DNA from 2 places in the Mesorhizobium sp. B3-2-1 genome. Region 1 is predicted to be linked to the other one. Evidence: predicted binding sites of a transcription regulator. Region 1 holds the regulator's gene; the other holds the start of a gene.
What was found. Region 1 encodes PhoB, which activates phosphate uptake and scavenging genes when phosphate is short. Its sites were predicted from a motif close to TGTCATNNANCTGTCAT; they were not measured.

Region 1 (9,531 bases):
ACCCCGAACGCTACCGCGACGACTTCATCGCCATCCTGCTCTCGCACGGCATCGGCATGGGCCTTGTGCTGAAGGGCGAGCTGTTCACCGGCACGCATTCGTCGGGTGGCGAGTTCGGCCACATGATCCATCGCCCCGGCGGCGCGCTCTGCCGCTGCGGGCGGCGCGGCTGTGTCGAGGCCTATGCCGGCAACTACGCCATCTGGCGTAACGCCAGGCAGCTTGGCGAGGACACCGAGCCGGTCGCCGATGTCAGCGACGCGCAAATGCGGACACTCGCCGCGACGGCAAGGGAGAAGGACGGACCGGAGCGCGAAGCCTATCGCAAGGCCGGCGAGGCGCTGGGCTATGGCCTCGGTAGTCTTTTCGCGCTGATCGATCCGGCACCGGTTGCGATGGTCGGCGTCAGCGCCGCCGCCTTCGACCTGATCGAGCCGGCCTTGCGCGAGGCCATCGCCCAGACTGCCGGCGGCCAGCATTCGGAATCGATTTCCTTCGACACCGAGCCGAACGAGCTGCCGCTCATCCGCGAAGGCTGCGCCATGCGCGCATTGACCTTCGTCGACCAGGAGATTTTCGCGCCTGGCGTGCAGGCAAGGGCGGGCGCGGGAAAGAACGTTGCCTGAGACCAAGATCGAACCCAATCACTCCGACGGGGCATGACATACTACCCGCCAGATTTCGAGCCTCCTGCTAGAGCATGATGTCGAAAAGTGTGAAGCGGTTTTCGGACGACATCATGCTCTATCTCTTCGATTTAGAGAAGGATTCAGATTTCAGGTCGATTCGACCTAAAATCATCCGGCTCTAAGCCCCCGTCGGGCGGCGGTGCGGTCCGCCGTGCGCCAGTACCCACAACCGGCGTTCAGGCCGGGTAGAGCGCCGCAGCCCAGCGGCAGAAGGTCTGCACCGCGTCATTGCGTCCCGCCCCGTCGGCCTGCACCATGTAATGCGCGCCACTTATGGGCACGCGGTGCGGCAAGGGCGCGACCAGTTGGCCGGAATCGAGAAACGGCCTGGCGAAACTCTCCAGAACGATCATGGCGCCGCCGCCCGTGGTCATCGCCCAGAGCGCGAGCAGCGATGAATCGTAGCGGGCACGCTGCGGCGGGGCCGGGAGGGCGAGGCCGAAATGATCCGACAGGCGCTGCCACTCGGTCTCAAACCCGATCACATGGTGCAGGCAGGCAAAGGGGAAGTCGCCGATGTCCCGGCGCCCCGCCAACCAGGCGGTGTCGGCAGGATGGCAGACGACGATCGCGGATTCATGGGCCAGCAGTTGAACCGCACCCTCGGGCCAGTCGCCGTGCCCCCAGCGGATGTCGACATCGCTGTTGCCGGCTTCAAAACGATCGGACCAGACGAAGGTGGAGAGTTGGATTTCGATCTCTGGATGGGCCTGCCGAAAATCGGCCAGCCGGGGCGCGAGGATCAACGCCGCCCAAGTGATCGAGGCGCGCACCCGCACCACCCGCCGCGATGGGCGCGCGAAGAGACCGTCCGTCGCCCGCTGCAACTCGGCGAAGGACTGGCGCACCGGCTGGGCATAGGCCTGGCCGATATCCGTCAGCGCAACGCCGCGCGGCAGCCGCTCGAACAGCCGCGCGCCGACATGCTTTTCCAGCAGGCGGATATGCTGGCTGACGGCCGCTGCGGTCAGGTTCAGCTCAGCGGCCGCGGCGGTGAAACTGCCATACCGCGCCGCCGCCTCGAAGGCGAGCAGCCAGGTCGGGTGCGGTGTTTTCATGAGATCTTACCATCAATTAAAATGACCCCAATACCTGAAAAGATATTCTTTGTGTTGTCAATTTCCGAGCAATACCCTGCGCATGAACCACGGCCGGAAAAGAGCGACATCGATGTCAGACCGGAAGGAATGGAACCACGTCCCCGACAGCCTGCCCATTGAGATTGCGCCGGTCTGGCGCTGGCCGCTGAACCTCGCAGCGATCTTTCGCTGGTATGTCGGAAGCTGGCTGCCTGTCTCAATCAATCTCGTCATCGTGGGGCTGGCCTTCGCGGCTTATGCCTTGGCCAGCCCCACGCTTGCCCAGGCGAAGGAGCCAGGGCTATGGATCGGGGTGATCTGGCTACGAGACTTCGGCCTGACGGTAGTTGTAGCGCAGGGGCTGCATCTTGTTTTTCACCGCCACCAGTTGCAGGGCACCGACAAGAAGTTTGATCCGCGCCCCTACCCGCGCAAGGGGCGCGCGTTCAGTTTCGACAGCCAACTGGCCGACAACGTGTTCTGGTCGCTGGCTTCGGGCGTAACGATCTGGTCGGCATACGAGGCGCTGGTCTGGTGGGCGATGGCCAATGGCTATGCGCCGACTCTAACATGGTCCGGCCACCCGGTCTGGTTCGTCGGCCTCTTCCTGTTGATCCCGATCTGGGAGAGTTTCTACTTCTACTGGATTCACCGGCTGCTCCATACGAAGCTCCTTTACCGCATCCACGCGCTGCATCACCGCAATATTGATGTGGGGCCGTGGTCGGGCCTTGCGATGCACCCGGTTGAACACATTTTCTATTTCGGAACCGCGCTGGTCCATTTCGTTGTTCCGTCCAGCCCGGTGCATCTTATCTGCCACCTGATGTTCTATGGCCTTTACGCCATTACCACCCATACCGGGTTCGAAGGGCTCTGGCTGGCCGGGCGCAAGCGCGTCGACCTGGGCACCTTCCACCACCAGCTTCATCATCGCTACTTTGAGGTGAACTACGGCACGCTGGAAGTGCCATGGGACAAGTGGTTCGACACCTTCCACGATGGCACTGAATCGGCAAAGGCACGGATGAAGGCGCGTCTTGCCGCGCGGCGCCGGCTATAGGTCACGCCGGCGGAAGGGGCACGTGATATAAGTCCTCAGGCAGGTTTACGCCGCAGACCGCCCTAGCCCCCGATCTCTTTACCGCAAGGCCGGCGAAGCGCTCGGATACGGGCTTGGCAGCCTGTTCGCGCTGATCGATCCCGCACCCGTCGCCATGGTCGGCGTCTGCGCGGCGGCCTTCGACCTGATCGAGCCGGCACTGCGCGAGGCGATCGCCCACACCGCCGGCGGCCAGCATTCGAAATCGATCTCCTTCGACATCGGGATTTGTTTTTCTTCCATGTGATCGGCGCGGCATGCATGATTGTTTTGCTCTGGAAGGTGCACAATCATACACGTGGGCGCTCCCCATTCCGATCTCACCGAGATGGGACAGACGTCTAGTCTTCCCTGATCGCGTAGCCCGCGCCGCGGATGGTGCGGATGACGTCGGGCATGCGGCCATTGTTGACCGCCTTGCGCAGCCGTCCGACATGCACGTCCACGGTGCGCTCGTCGATATAGATCGTCTCGCCCCAGACATTGTCGAGCAACTGGCTGCGCGAGAACACGCGGCCGGGATGGCGCATCATGAATTCCAGCAGGCGGAACTCGGTCGGTCCGAGCCGGATCTCACTCTTCTTGCGATAGACCCGGTGCGATTCGCGGTCGAGCACGATGTCGCCGACCTTGAGCACGCTGGACAGCACTTCCGGCTTGGCGCGGCGCAGCAGCGCCTTGACCCGGGCCATGAATTCCGGCGTCGAGAACGGCTTGACTAGATAATCGTCGGCGCCGGTCGAAAGGCCGCGCACGCGGTCGCTCTCCTCGCCGCGCGCCGTCAGCATGATGATCGGCAGCCTCTCGGTCTCGGGCCGCATTCGCAGGCGCCGACAGAGCTCGATGCCGGAAATCGCCGGCACCATCCAGTCGAGCACCAGGAGGTCGGGCACGTTCTCCTGGAGGCGGATCTCGGCTTCGTCGCCGCGTGTCACCACCTCGACCTGGTAACCTTCCGATTCCAGATTGTAGCGGAGGAGCACGCCGAGCGGCTCCTCGTCCTCCACCACCATGATGCGTGGCGCGATCATCGATTGATCATCCCTGCCGTCAAGCCGCCGGCACCGACATCGCCGTCTCGTCCTGCTTCGGACGGTTGGCGGGCAGTTGCGTGCCGGTCAGCACATAATACGCATTCTCGGCGATGTTGGTCACATGGTCGCCGATGCGTTCGAGGTTCTTGGCGCAGAACAAGAGATGCGTGCAAGCCGTGATGTTGCGCGGATCCTCCATCATGTAGGTCAGGAGTTCGCGGAACACCGAGGTGTATTTGACGTCGATGCGTTCGTCGTCGTTCCTGAGCTTGGCGAGTGCGGCGGCATCGCCGGCCGCATATTCCTCGACCACGCCCTGCACCTGGATCAGCACCAGCTGCGCCATGGAGTCGATCGAATGCGACAGGTCGCGCGGCGTGGCGGTGAGGCCGACGGAGCCGACGCGCTTGGCGATGTTCTTGGCAAGGTCGCCGATGCGCTCGAGATCGCCCGCCATGCGGATCGAGCCGACGACATGGCGCAGATCGTCGGCCATCGGCTGGCGCTTGGCGATCAGGGTGATGGCGCGGTCGTCGAGTTCGCGCTGGCGCGCGTCCATGATGGCGTCGTCGGAGACGACGCGCTGTGCCAGCGCGTTGTCCGAATTCAGCAACGCCTTGGTGGCGCCGCCGACCATCGTGCCGGCGAGATCGCCCATGTCGCTGATCAGCCTGCTGATCTGTCCGAGATCCTCGTCGAAGGCTGCGACTGTGTGTTCGGCCATGATCCTGGTCCTCGTATGCGTGATATCAGCCGAAGCGGCCGGTGATGTAGTCCTGCGTGCGCTTCTCGCGAGGCGACGTGAAGATCTTCTCGGTCTTGTCGAATTCGACCAGTTCGCCCAGATACATGAAAGCCGTCTGCTTCGAGACGCGCGCGGCCTGCTGCATGTTGTGGGTGACGATGACAATCGTGTAGTCGGCCTGCAACTCGTCGATCAGTTCCTCGATCTTGGCGGTCGACAATGGGTCGAGCGCCGAGGCCGGCTCGTCGAGCAGGATGACTTCCGGCTTGACCGCCACGGTGCGGGCGATGCAAAGCCGCTGCTGCTGGCCGCCCGACAGGCTGAGGCCGCTGGCGTTCAGCTTGTCCTTGACCTCGGTCCACAGTGCCGCGCGCTTCAGCGCCTGTTCGACACGGCCGTCCATCTCGGCCTTGCTGATCTTCTCGTAGAGCCTGACACCGAAGGCGATGTTCTCATAGATCGACATCGGGAACGGCGTCGGCTTCTGGAACACCATGCCGATCTTGGTGCGCAGCAGGTTGAGATCCTGCGAGCGGTCGAGAACGTTTTGGCCGTCGAGCAGCACCTGACCCTCGGCGGTCTGCTTGGGGTATAGTTCGTAGATGCGGTTGAAGACGCGCAGCAGCGTCGACTTTCCGCAGCCCGACGGTCCGATGAAGGCCGTCACGCTGCGCTCGGGCAGCGACAACGTGATGTCCTTCAGCGCCTTCGACTGGCCGTAGTAGAAATTGAGGTTCTTGACCTCGATCTTCGCCTTGGCGGCTGCCTCGGTGGCAATCGTCATGTCTGGAGACAACATCTGGCTCATTTGTCCTCTCTGCGTCCGGTCAGGCTGCGCGCAAAGATGCTGAGCGCGAGAACCGTCAATGTGATTATGAGTGCGCCGGTCCAGGCCAGCTGCTGCCATTCCTCATAGGGGCTGAGAGCGAACTGGAAGATGGTGACCGGCAGGCTGGCCATCGGCGCGTTGAGATTGCTCGACCAGAACTGGTTGTTCAGCGCGGTGAAGAGCAGCGGCGCCGTCTCGCCGGAGATGCGGGCGATCGACAGCAATATGCCGGTGACGATGCCGGAAAGTGCGGCACGGTAAGCCACTGATTTGATGACCACCCAGCGCGGCGCGCCGATCGCGGTGCCGGCTTCGCGCAAGGCGTTCGGCACCAGGTTGAGCATGTCCTCGGTGGTGCGCACGACCACGGGGATGACCAGGATGGCCAGCGCGACGGCGCCGGCGATCGCCGAGAAATGCCCCATCGGCCGCACCATCAATTCGTAGACGAACAGGCCGATGATGATCGACGGCGCCGACAGCAGGATGTCGTTGATGAAGCGCACCACGGTGGTGAGTTTCGAGAAGCGGCCGTATTCGGCCATGTAGGTGCCGGCCAGAACACCGATTGGCGTGCCGACGATAACGGCGATGACCGTCATCACCACGCTGCCATAGATAGCGTTCAGCAGGCCGCCGGCATCGCCGGGCGGCGGCGTCATCTGCGTGAACACATCAAGCGAGAGCCCAGCTGCGCCTTTGTAGATCAACGCGCCGAGGATCAGTGCCAGCCAGGCAAGCCCGATGCCCGCGGCGGCGACGCACAGCGTCATCATCACCGAGTTTCTGGCCTTGCGGCGGCTGTGAAGCGACGAGGCTGTCGACATCGGTCAGGCTCCGGTGCGGGCGTCGATGCGCATCAGCATGTAGCGTGCGATCGCAAGGATGAGGAAGGTGATGACGAACAGGATGAGGCCGAGCGCCACCAGCGAGGACGTGTAGAGATCGCCAACGGCTTCGGTGAATTCATTGGCGATGGTCGCCGAGATTGTCGTTGCCGGCGCGAACAGCGAGGTCGAGATGCGGTGCGCGTTGCCGATCACGAAGGTCACCGCCATGGTTTCGCCAAGCGCGCGGCCAAGGCCGAGCATGACACCGCCCATGATGCCGATGCGGGTGTAAGGGATGACGACGCGACGTGTCACTTCCCAGGTCGTGCAGCCAATGCCGTAGGCGGACTCCTTCAGCACCGGCGGCACCGTGTCGAACACGTCCTTGGTGATCGAGGTGATGAAGGGCAGCACCATGATGGCGAGAATCAGCGACGAGGTCAGCAGGCCGATGCCGTAGGGGGGACCGGCAAACAGGCTGCCAAGGCCGGGAATGCCGTGGAAAACGCTGATGATGAAGGGCTGCACTGTCGTCTGCAGGAACGGCGCCAGGACGAACAGGCCCCAGATACCATAGATGATCGAAGGAATGCCGGCCAGAAGTTCCACCGCCATGCCGATTGGGCGCCGAAGGGGGCGCGGGCAAAGCTCGGTGAGAAAAATGGCAATGCCGATGCCGAGCGGCACGGCGATCAGGATGGCGATGGCCGATGTGACAATGGTGCCGTAGATAGGCGCCAGGGCGCCGAATTTCTCCGTCACCGGGTTCCAGCTCTCGCTGGTCAGAAACGAGAAGCCGAAGGTCGACAGTGCCTGCCAGGAACCGGCAAACAACGAGATGGCAACGCCGCCAAGCAGCACCAGCACGAGAATGGCGGCGGCGCGGGTCAGCCCATGGAAGATCGAATCGGTTAACGCAAAACGTCTGACGATGGCGTCGCGCGAGCCCTTGATGGCTGGCAAGGCTTCCTGGACAGCACTCATGTCAAGCTCGGCTCTTTGTGTTGAGAAAAAGGAGCGCCGCGTGAAGCGGCGCTCCTTCGGGTGATGTTACTCGCCTGCGTAGACGGGCTTGCCGTCAGCCTGGATGTCGGCCTTCCAAGAAGCCTTGATCAGGTCGACGACGCTGTCGGGGATCGACACGTAGTCGAGCGCCTTGGCGGTTTCCTTGCCGTCCTTATAGGCCCAGGCAAAGAACTTCAGCGCTTCGCCGGTGGCGGCGGCATCGCTCGGAGCCTTGTGGATCAGAACCCAGGTGGAAGCCGCGATCGGCCAGGTGGTGTCGCCAGGCTCGTTGGTGATGATGACGTTGAAGTTCTTCGCGCCCTTGAAGTCGGCATTCGAAGCGGCGGCGCCGAAGGATTCGAGCGACGGCTCGACCACCTTGCCGGCCGCATTCAGCATCTTGGAGTAGGAGAGGTTGTTCTGCTTGGCATAGGCGTACTCGACGTAGCCGATGCCGCCGTCGGTCTGCTTGACGGTGTTGGCAACGCCTTCGCTGCCCTTGGCGCCGACGCCGGTGGGCCATTCCACGGCAGTGTCCGAACCAACCTTGTCCTTCCAGTCGGGCGAGAGCTTCACCAGATAGTCGGTGAAGTTGAAGGTGGTGCCCGAGCCGTCCGAACGATGCACGACGGCGATCGCGGTCGACGGCAGGGTGAGCGAGGGGTTCAGCGCCTTGATCGCGGCGTCGTCCCAGGTGGTGATCTTGCCCATGTAGATGTCGGCCAGCGCCTTGCCGTCAAGCACCAGTTCGCCCGGCTTGATGCCGGTGAGGTTGACGATCGGCACGATGCCGCCCATCACCATCGGGAACTGCACGAGGCCGTTCTTTTGGAGGTCGGCGTCGGACATCGGCTTGTCGGTGGCGCCGAAGGTCACGGTCTTGGCGATGACCTGCTTGATGCCGCCGCCGGAACCGATCGACTGATAGTTGAGGCCGATGCCGGTGTCCTTCTTGTAGGTGTCGGCCCACTTGGCGAACACCGGATAGATGAAAGTGGAACCGGCGCCGGAAAGGTCAGCTGCCATTGCCGCGGAAAGGGTGATGGTGGACGCCGCAGCCATTGCAATCGCAACGGCCGCCGAGCGGATGAAATGTCTCATGTGGCCTGCTCCTGTTCGGAAGATGGTCTCTCGGCGCCATTTCCTCCGGCGCCCGCTGAGGCCAATAGCCTTCGATTATAACAGTCGCATGACAGTTTCATGTCAGCCCGGTAACGCGTCGCCCGGACCGAGAAAGGCGCCGATGTCGGGCGCCCGCGGCGCGGTCCGGGTTTACCGCCGGAATCAGGAGCTTGAGCCGTCCGACGGCTGGAATGACCCGGGATTCGACCGGGCGTTCCCAAGTGAAAAAAATCCGGACGGGAGCGCGTTGCTCGCAGCCAGAGCGTGTCATGGCCGGGCCATCGCCAAAAACAGGTCCGTTGGGGTAGAGTGACGCTGTTTCTTGCAGGCGGTCGCTGCTCCCGCCCGTAACCGAGAAGGGCGGAATTCGATTTTGCTATTGTCCCGGCTCGGCATCGCCTTGGATATGGTGCGATCGCACCATATCCATTGCACGCAGGGGTGGCAGCAAATCCGCAGCTGATTCCCTCGATTTTGTCTCGCCGGATCCTGCAATCCCGGCGACGCGGGTGCTAGCCCGCGTTGCGATGGACCTGACGGCCGGCGCCGACCCAGCGCTCGACCTTCTCGAGCAGGGCCCTGGGGCTGATCGGCTTGGGCAGATAGTCGTCCATGCCCGCCTCCAGGCAGCGTTCGCGGTCGCCCTTGAGCGCATGCGCGGTGACGCCGACGATCGGCACATGCGTGCCGGTCTCCTGCTCCAGCAGGCGGATCGCGGCCGTCGCTTCGAGACCGCTCATCTCCGGCATAGAGACGTCCATAAGGATCATGCACGGATTGAGCGTGCCGAAGGCGTCGAGCGCCTTGCGGCCATTGGCGACGATCTCGAAGCGGTAGCCGGTCTCGCCGAGGATCTGGGTGAAGACCATCTGGTTCACCTCATTGTCCTCGGCCACGAGGATATCCAGCCTTTGCCCGCCGCCGGAGGCAGGCAGCCTGGGACGAACCGGCGGCGGCTGCAGCTGCGCACGCTGCTCGGCTATCGCCAGAGGGGCCCGCGGGGCAATCTCGAGCGCCTCGCCCGCTGGCGGCTGAACGGTGTGGCCGCTGGTGGCGTGGCGATGGCGCTGAATGGTCGCGACCAAGGTTTCCAGGA
Region 2 (9,531 bases), on a different contig from region 1:
TTTCTTCAACACTGAAAATTGGCGAAAGCCGTGGTGACATCCGATCTCCCCCCCTCGAGGGGGAGATGTCCGGCAGGACAGAGGGGGGCGCTGGCCCGCCGGCGTTTCGTTTTGGGTGCCATGCTTGTCCCGACGCTTCAGTGGCCCCCCACCTGATCCGCATCCGTCAACGTCTGCAGAAACGCCACGATATCGTCGATCTCGGCGTCGTCGAGCGCCGGCTTGTCGCCGGTTTTCTTGCCGTCGAAGGGCGGGTCTTGATTCAGGTTCGGAGAGTAAGCCTTTGGCAAATCGTCATATTGGTCGACCGTGCCGTCGGTGTTTTTCGGGTACAAGCGGCCGGGGTCGGTGTCGCGGCTGGCGTAGAAGGCGACGGCGTCGCGCAGTGTCGGTGTCTCCGGCGCGCCGCATCGCCTACGCGCTCAAGGCATTTGGCCTTTCGAAAAGTCTATGAACCTCGGAGCACGGCATTGGGCGGCCGAAGAACCAGCCTTGGACATCCGTGCAACCATTTTCCTTGACCAGCCTGTACTGGTCCTCGGTCTCGACGCCTTCCGCGGTCGTGGTCATGCCGAGCGTCGCGCCGAGTTCGGCGACGGCCTTGACGATCGCCCGGCTTTCGCTGCTCTCGCACATCAGGCTGACGAAGCTGCGGTCGATCTTGATGCGGTTGAACGGAAACGACCTGAGATAGCTCAGCGAGGAATAGCCGGTGCCGAAATCGTCCATGGCTATGCTGATGCCCAGATCCTGCAGGCGGTGGAGCGTCGTTATCGTGTTTTCATTGTGCGCAAGCAGCACCGACTCGGTGATTTCCAGCTCGAGCCGTGACGGCAGCAGGCCCGAGGCCACGAGCGCCGAGGCAACCTGAAGCGGCAGCGTCTGCTGTTTGAACTGGGCCGGCGAGAGATTGACCGCGACCTTGATGGTCGCGGGCCACTTCGCGGCGTCGACGCAGGCACGCCTCAAGATCCACTCGCCAAGCGCCTCGATCACGCCCGTCTCCTCGGCCATCTGGATAAACTCCGATGGTTGGAGCAGGCCGAGGCGCGGATGCTCCCATCGCACCAGCGCTTCGAAGCCCGTCAGTTCCGAGGTCTGTGCGTCATGCAGCGGTTGATAGTGCAGGACGAACTGCTCGTTCGCGACGCCGAGAGCAAGCTCGGACTCGAGCTGGCGCCGCTCCCGCAGTCTTGCGTCCATTCCTGCCTCGAAAGACCTGCAGGTCCCGCGGCCCTCCATCTTGGCCTTGTACAAGGCAAGGTCGGCATTGCGGATGAGGATTTCCGAACTTTGCCCATCGTCCGGGAAGACGGCGATGCCGATGCTGCTGCCAATGTTGATCTTGTGGCCCTGGATCAAGAATTCGCCGGCCAGGGCGTGAATGACCCGGCTCGCCAGAACGCCGGCCTCGTCACTGCCATCGAGCAAGAGCTGGAGGATGACGAATTCGTCGCCGCCGATCCTTGCCACCATGGCGGTCTCACCGGCCTGCTGCTGCAGGCGCCTCGCCACTTCACTGAGGAGCCGGTCGCCGATCGGATGGCCGAGCGTGTCATTGACCGGTTTGAAACGGTCGAGATCGACGCAATGGACGGCCAGCTTCTCGCCCTCCCTGAGGCTTCTCAGCGCCTCGTCCATCGTGCCGGCCAACAGACCCCGGTTGGGCAGGCCGGTAAGGATGTCGTGCGTGGCGAGGTGCTGGATCTCGATGGTGCGTTCCTCGACCCGCCGCTCCAGGGTCTCGGCGGCATCGGCCTGCATCGTCATCGTGCGCCCGATCGCATACCAGCAGGCCGCCGCCAGCAGCGTGACGACCGCGACCGCCGCGTAGCCGGCCAGTTCGAATTCCCGCACGGCCTGGGCGTCCATGTTGTCGTCGAATCTGCTGTTGGGAAAACCGGCCCAGAGACCCCAGGCACTTCTAGGATCGTTGAGCGAGAGCGGGAGGACTTCGGAATAGATCAGATTGGGGTCCGCAGCCGTGAAAGCGTGGGAATCAGCCGCCAGGGCCGTCGACATCTTGTGCTGGTCGGATTCGAACCCGTAGCCTGAATTGACGATGACATAATCGCTGCTCGGCAACAGTTTCCTCAACGCCGAGGTGAGCATGATCGCCGAGACGGAGCCGCGCAGTCTGCCATCCTGGCCGAAGACCGGGACCGAAAGAATGAAGCCGGAGCGATCAGCGTCATTGCCGGTATGGATGAAATCGGTGTTGTCGCAGGTGATGAGTTCCTTCGTGCCGATGACCGGCACATCCAGCCCGTCGATGTTGCTGGAATTGGGATAGTTCGCCTTCAGCCAGGCAAGCTGTTTGACCAGTTCATGGTATTCATAGGTTTCAACTTCTTCGGGCGGACGGATCAGCGAATTGTCATCCAGCTTGACGGGCTTTGTGTACGCGGCGGCGTCTGACCTTGCCCTGGCATTCACGATCAACTGGTCGAACTGGAGGATCGGCTCCTCGAGCTTGCCGGTCACGGCGTCGAAGCGGTCCGGGTCGAAATCCAGCGGCAGGAAGTAGACCTCGGAAATGGAGACGTTGTTAGCGAGGTTATTGTAGATCTGCTGGATGGTCGCACGGCCTTCGTCGCCCAGATTGGTGCCGTGCCGGTCGAGGTTCCTGACGCTTGGCAGATAGGTCAGGGTCCGGACATTTTCGTAGACGGACCGCAAGGCGTCTTCGACGGTCTTGGCGGTCGCGCGCGATGCCGCCCGGGAGTTTTCCAGATAACGTTCCCTGGCAAGCGCGTAATCCCGCTGGGCATCGATGTGCAAAGCCACCAGCATTGCTGCGCCGGTGACAAGGATCACCACAAATCCGACTGCTCGCCCGAATGCGTTCATCGGCGTCCTACCATCGATTGGCAAGGGATACCCCAGAGCAGTTTAGGAAGCCCTAATGACGAATGTCCTTCTTTACCGTTCCTCCCGGCCCGCGCGGCAATCCGGCAAGGTCCAGAAACTGGTTCGCGGGCGCGGCCAATCCGGCACGTCGGCCCGCGCGAGGTCCAAGGGTTCAATTCGCTGGCTCGGTCCGCTGATCGGCATCGGTGAGCGTCTGCAGAAACGCCACGATATCGTCGATTTCGGCGTCGTTCAGCGCCGGCTTGTCGCCGGGTTTCTTGCCATTGAAGGGCGATTCTTGGTTGAGATTTCCCCAGTAAGCCTTTGGCAAATCGTCATATTTGTCGATCGTACCGTCGGTATTCCTCGGATACCAGCGGCCGGGGTCGGTGTCGCGGCTGGCATAGAAGGCGACGGCGTCGCGCAGCGTGTGGAAATAGCCGTTGTGGAAGAAGCTCTTGCGCAGCGCGACGTTGCGCAGCGTCGGTGTCTTGAACAGGCCGCAATAATCGGTGCGGCCGCGAAAATCGGTGCGCAGCGGGCCGCACAGGCCGAGATCGGCATAGGCGGGGTCGGCGTTGGCCGGGATCGCCGGATTACGCGGCACGGCGATGGCGATCAGCCCGAAATCGGTGAATTGCGGCGGCTCGCCGTCATTGGCGGGTTCACTGAGATGGCAGGAGGCGCAATTGCCTTTCGCCTCGTCCTCGAACAGTTCGCGGCCACGCAGTTCCTGCGCCGACAGCGTCGCCTTGCCGGCAAGGAAGGCATCGTAGCGGCTGGAATAGGGATAGAAATCGGCGGCACTCTGCTCGAACGTGCCAAGCGCCTCGGCGGCGGCGGTGAAGGCGTCGCCCGGGCGCTCGAAGACATCCTGCCCGAACACGGCCTTGAAGTCATCGGCATAGGCGGTCTTGCGCAGGGAGGCGGAGACGGCTGCTTCATCCTTGTTGGCCATCTCGAAGGGCGAGAGCAGGGGGATTTTCGCCTGATCCTTGCCATGGTCGGCGCGGCCGTCCCAGGTCAGGCCACCGGTCGGACCGTTGTCGACGCTCTCGTCGCCTTCGTCCTCGGAATCGTGGAAATGCTCGGTGAAGGCAGGTGCCGCCTGGAGATAGCGCAGCGACGGCACGGCGCGCACGCCCGGCTGGTCGAGGTTCGGGCCTCCCATCTCGACCGGAGATGCCGAGGCCGGACCGAAAGCGTGGCGCGGATCATGACAGGACGAGCAGGCCTGCTTGCCCGAGGCCGACAGCGCCGGGTCGAAGAACATTTTTCGCCCCAAGGCGGTGAGCGCCTCGGCGCGCGCGAACGCCTGCGCGCGCGATAGCGGGCCGGGATGGACGCCGTCCGCCGTATTCGCGAGCGCGGCAAGTGCGAAGGTCGAGATCGCGGCAATCGCGATCATCAGGCTTTCCCATCGTCTCGTCTTCATGGGGCATGGTCCGCTTTGGCCGGGAAATAGGAATGCAGTGCAACGGATTGATGACCGGCCCCAGTGCTCACGAAACCGTGTTCGCCGAGGCGGCGGATGTCACAAAGGTGACAAGGCATCCACGTTACCTGCCGCTATGGTTCCCCGCGTTCCTCCAGCCACCGTCAAGCCACGAGGTCTTTCCATGACGAGGCTCAAGCTCCTCACTTCCTTCTGTCTGGCCGGTTCGGCCCTCATTCCTCTCGCTGCGGCCAATGCTGCCCCTGCCGGCTTCGACAAGATCGACACCGTCGTCGTCATCTATGCCGAAAACCGCAGCTTCGATAACCTTTATGGCGGCTTCCCCGGCGCCAACGGGCTGGCCAATGTCTCGGCCGACCAGGCGCGCCAGCTCGACCGCGACGGCAAGCCGCTCACCGAACTGCCGCCGGTCTGGGGCGGGCTGACCGGAAAGGGCGTCACGCCCGCGGTGACGGAGGCTCAGACCGCGCATCTCGCCAACGCCCCCTTCGCCATCGACGACCCCAAGGGTTTCAACGAGGGCACCAACGTCATCACCCACGATCTGTGGCACCGTTTCTATCAGGAGCAGATGCAGATCGACGGCGGCAAGAACGACAAATTCGTCGCCTGGGCCGATTCCGGCGGCCTGGTCATGGGTCATTATGATGGTTCGATCCTGCCGATGTGGGCGGTGGCGAAGAAATACGTGCTGGCCGACAATTTCTTCCAGGGCGCCTTCGGTGGCTCGTTCCTCAACCATTTCCAGCTCGCCTGCGCCTGTACGCCGGTCTATCCCAACGCCGACACCAGCCCGGTGAAGGACCAGATCGCCGTCGTCGAGCCCGACGGCGTGACACTGAAGGTTGCCGACAATTCGCCGGCCTCGGCGCTCGGCGGCGCGCCGAAATTCGTCAATGACGGCGCCATCACGCCCGACTTCTACGCCGTCAACACCATGCAGCCACCCTACCAGCCGAGCCACAACAAGCCGGCCGAGGGCGGCGACAAGGCGCTCGCCGACCCGGCCGCGCCCACCACGCTGCCGCCGCAGCACGACATCACCATCGGCGATCTCCTGTCGCTGAAGGGGGTGAGCTGGGCCTGGTATGCCGGCGCCTGGCAGGCAACGCTGGACGGCAAGAACGCGACGCCGGTGCCGAACTTCCAGTTCCACCACCAGCCGTTCAACTATTTCGCGGCTTACGCGCCCGGGACCGCCGCGCGCACCGAGCATCTCAGGGATGGCGGCCTGGACGGCGCCGAGTTCATCAAGGCGATCGATGACGGCAAGCTGCCGCAAGTCGCCTTCTACAAGCCGCAGGGCAATCTCAACGAGCATGGCGGCTATGCCGACGTGGCCAGCGGCGACCAGCATCTGGCCGACGTCGTTTCGCATCTGGAGAAAAGCCCGCAATGGGGCCACATGCTGGTCGTCGTCACCTATGACGAGAATGGCGGCTTCTGGGATCACGTCGCGCCGCCCAAGGCCGACCGCTGGGGCCCGGGCAACCGCATCCCGGCCTTCATCATCTCGCCCTATGCCAAGATGGGCACGGTCGACCACACGCAATACGACACCACGTCGATCCTGCGCTTCATCACCGCGCGCTTCGATCTGCCGGTGCTGACCGGCATCGTCGCCCGCGACAAGGCACTGCGCAACAACGACCAGCCGCCGATGGGCGATCTCTCAGCGGCGCTCGATCTGAGCCGATAGGGACCGGGCGAAACGCCGATATGCCGCCCGCGCCGCAGGGCGCGGTGGCCTTCTCAGCCGCCATTGACAAGCGCAAGAATGAGCTTCTGCAGATTGCCGCCCTGGCCGAGTTCGACGCGGTCGAAATCGCGGCTTGCCTGCACCCGCGCCTTCGAGATTGCGTCGAGCCGACGGACCACCTCGGCCCTGGTCTTGCTGCATTTGGGATCATCGGCAACGGTCAGGCCGTCTGTCGCGGCTTCGATGTCATGGACCATTTGTATCATACTGGCGCCGTGGACCCTCTCGTGGGCACTGACGCCGGCGATGAATACCTCCCAGCTCTTCTGGACGGCCGGCGGCAGCGGCGCGGAGGGGCTTGGCAATGTGTAGGTGATGATCAGTTTCGGCTTCGCCGCCGTCAGCACGCAGCCCTTGCCCCTGGGCTTGTAGTCCCTGACTCCCCAGGTCAGCTTGAAATTGGTGAAGGCAATGGCGCGGGCAATGCCGACATTCGGTCCGTTCTGGCCGATCGACCGGTAGAGCTCGAGCCCGGACTGGCCTGAAATGGCGTAGGTCTCGACCTTCTCGACCGGCTTCCATTCGGCGTGCGCGGCGAGCGGCGAGGCCACCAGGGCGGCTGTCAGAAGACACAGGCGGACTCTCAACACCGCTCTCTCCAAGGCGCGGCCTTGCTGGACAAGCAATGCCATTCAACGGCTTTTCCTATATGCTGCCGGCGGGTGCCGCAAATGCCAGGAGGGGGAAGTCATGAGAAGATGTCTCGTTGCCGCCGGTGCCTTGGCGGCTTTGCTCGGCGCGCAGCCGGCCTTTGCCGCGTCCTGCGGCTGGAGCGCGAAGATGGAAGAAGACGAGGGCGGCAGCGTGTTGACCGCTTCCGTCTGCGGCGGGCCGAAAGGCGACGCGTATCTGATGCTGACCTGTTTCGACAATCCGGTGCTGAGCTACGATCTTGGTGCCAGCGGCCCCCAGCTGGAACCGGGCATCAGCGGCTCGTTCGACTTCAAGGCCGACGGCAAGACGGTGACGAAGACGCTGCAACTGGAGGAGATGTACAATTATTTCGTGGCGGACCTGACCAAGGCCGACCCGCTGCTCGACCTGCTGCGTTCGAAGGGGGATCTGTCGGTCAGCGCGGCCAAATATGGCGCTATCAGTTTTCCGCTGAAGGGCTCGAGCGGCGCCATCGGCAAGGTGCTGGCGCAATGCGGCAAGGCCAAGCCGGCAGGTGACGGGGATTGAGCCTCGAGAGGTTGCGCTGCCCCTCATTGTCCTGCCGGACATTTCTCCCCGTATAGGGACGGGGAGTAAGACGCTGTCGCCGGCGATTTCGCCAATTGCCGACGCTGAGGAATAGGCGCCGAGGGATGGCCAGCATTCTTCTCCCCGTCCCTATACGGGGAGAAGGTGCCGGCAGGCGGATGAGGGGCAGCGCAAGCTTCCGCCCATTGATCTCCATTCCATTAGCGGCTTGCCCTGGTGTACTGCCGGCCGTATCTCATCCGCCCATGACCAACATCCAATTCCGCAAGGCGCAAGCCTCCGACCTGCCGGCCATCGTCGCCATGCTCGCCGATGATCCGCTGGGGGCTGCCCGCGAGGATGCCTCCTTGCCGTTGGCGCAGGGCTATCTCGATGCCTTCAACGCCATCGACGCCGATCCCAACCAGCTGCTGGCGGTGGCTGTGGACGGCGCGGAGGTGATCGGCACCTTGCAGATCACCTTCCTTGCCGGCATTTCGCGCAAGGGCGGCTGGCGCGGGCAGATCGAGGCGGTTCGCGTTGCCAGCGCCAGGCGCTCCGACGGCGTCGGCAAGAAGATGTTCGAATGGGCGATCGACGAATGCCGGGCGCGGGGCTGCCGCCTTGTACAGCTCACTACCGACAAGGGCCGGGCGGACGCGCACCGCTTTTATGACGGGCTCGGCTTCACCGCCAGCCATATCGGTTACAAGAAGAGCCTTTAACGGACGCCCGCGCGCCGTCGCCGGTTCCGGCCTGGCGGCGACTGGCGTATAGCGGAAGCCCTTCAGGCACTATTCAAATCGCACGGCAAAGCGGATATAGGTCAGCTAGATTGACCTATTGTAAAAACGTCTGGGGAGGCGTGTCGTGACCCTTATGAACCTCCTGGCCTCGCGCTCGTCGCGCATGAAGGCGTCGGAAATCCGCGAGCTGTTGAAGCTCCTCGACCAGCCGGACATCATCTCGTTTGCCGGCGGCATTCCCGATCCGTCGCTGTTTCCGGCCGATGCCATCCGCGAGGCCTATGCCGATGTGCTCGGCGGTGCGGAGGCGGGGGCAGCACTGCAATACCAGGTCTCGGAAGGCTATCTGCCGCTGCGGCGCTGGCTTGCCGGGCAGATGGGCAAGCTCGGCATCGCCTGCGACGAGGCCAACATCTTCATCACCTCCGGCTCGCAGCAGGCGCTGGATTATCTGGGCAAGCTGTTCCTGTCGCCGGGCGATACCGCGCTGGTGACATGGCCGACCTATCTCGGTGCGCTGCAGGCCTTCAACGCCTACGAGCCGCGCTATGACCGGCTGCGGCCCGACGGTGGCAACATGACGCCGGCAGCCTACCACATCGCTGCCGCCGCGAATGGCGGCCGAGTGAAATTCGCCTATCTGGTGCCCGATTTCGCCAATCCGACCGGCGACACGCTGGACCGGAAGCAGCGCGAGGCCGTGCTCGACCTTGCCGGCGAGCTCGACATCGCCGTCATCGAGGATGCGGCCTATCGGGCGCTCCGCTACGACGGCGAGGGCGTCCCGCCGATCCTGGCGCTCGACTGCGCGCGCTCCGGCGGCATCGACAAGGCGCGCACGCTTTATTGCGGCTCGTTCTCGAAGATTCTGTCGCCGGGCATGCGCGTCGGCTGGGTCTGCGCGCCGCGCCACGTGATCGAAAAACTGGTGCTGATGAAACAGGCTTCGGACCTGCACAGCCCGTCGGTCAACCAGATGGTGATGCACCGCGCCGCCGAATCCGTGTTCGACGGCCAGGTGGAAAAGCTCATCGGCGCCTATCGCGGGCGGCGCGACGGCCTGCTTGGCGCGCTGGAAGCCAACATGCCGAAGGGCGTGAGCTGGAGCCGCCCGGAAGGCGGCATGTTCGTCTGGGTGACGCTGCCGGAAGGCACTGATGCCACGGAACTCCTGGCGCGGTCGGTGAAGGAGGCGCGCGTCGCCTTCGTGCCCGGCAATGCTTTTCATGCCGACGGCACCGGGCGCAACACGTTGCGGCTGTCCTTCACGCTGGCCGACCGCCGCGCCGTGAGCGAGGGCATTCCAAGGCTGGCGGCGCTGCTCAAGGGGTAAGCCTCCCTGTCCCGCGCTCAAGGGCCGTTGTGGGTGCCTTTTATGGCGCCTCCTTCCAGCTTGGTAAAGGGCACGAAGGACAGCGTTCCGCCATTGTAGATGTCGGCGCGCACGACGTTGAACGTGCCGTCCGCTTCCTGGTGCTTGGTTATCTTCAGCACATGCTGCGCACCGGGTGGACCGACCGGGATGACCATCATTCCAT

Region 2: a site for PhoB is predicted at 4,382-4,398, ahead of FJW08_RS06845 (acid phosphatase). Genes of this name have one in related genera too.

What each region holds. Positions count from the first base shown of each region.
Region 1 covers NZ_VFTI01000004.1:214,647-224,177, forward strand. The annotation lists gene FJW08_RS06140 (ROK family protein) at 1-626, shown strand, start outside; gene FJW08_RS06145 (LysR family transcriptional regulator) at 866-1,747, opposite strand; gene FJW08_RS06150 (sterol desaturase family protein) at 1,860-2,831, shown strand; partial or broken gene FJW08_RS06155 (sugar kinase) at 2,911-3,090, shown strand; gene phoB (phosphate regulon transcriptional regulator PhoB) at 3,212-3,901, opposite strand; gene phoU (phosphate signaling complex protein PhoU) at 3,921-4,628, opposite strand; gene pstB (phosphate ABC transporter ATP-binding protein PstB) at 4,654-5,457, opposite strand; gene pstA (phosphate ABC transporter permease PstA) at 5,454-6,305, opposite strand; gene pstC (phosphate ABC transporter permease subunit PstC) at 6,309-7,292, opposite strand; gene pstS (phosphate ABC transporter substrate-binding protein PstS) at 7,359-8,414, opposite strand; gene FJW08_RS06190 (PAS domain-containing protein) at 8,948-9,531, opposite strand, start outside.
Region 2 covers NZ_VFTI01000005.1:49,476-59,006, reverse strand. The annotation lists partial or broken gene FJW08_RS06860 (cytochrome-c peroxidase) at 138-386, opposite strand; gene FJW08_RS06855 (EAL domain-containing protein) at 415-2,817, opposite strand; gene FJW08_RS06850 (cytochrome-c peroxidase) at 3,023-4,258, opposite strand; gene FJW08_RS06845 (acid phosphatase) at 4,470-6,005, shown strand; gene FJW08_RS06840 (DUF922 domain-containing protein) at 6,059-6,697, opposite strand; gene FJW08_RS06835 (hypothetical protein) at 6,756-7,247, shown strand; gene FJW08_RS06830 (GNAT family N-acetyltransferase) at 7,514-7,972, shown strand; gene FJW08_RS06825 (PLP-dependent aminotransferase family protein) at 8,127-9,326, shown strand; gene FJW08_RS06820 (protein-L-isoaspartate O-methyltransferase) at 9,344-9,531, opposite strand, start outside.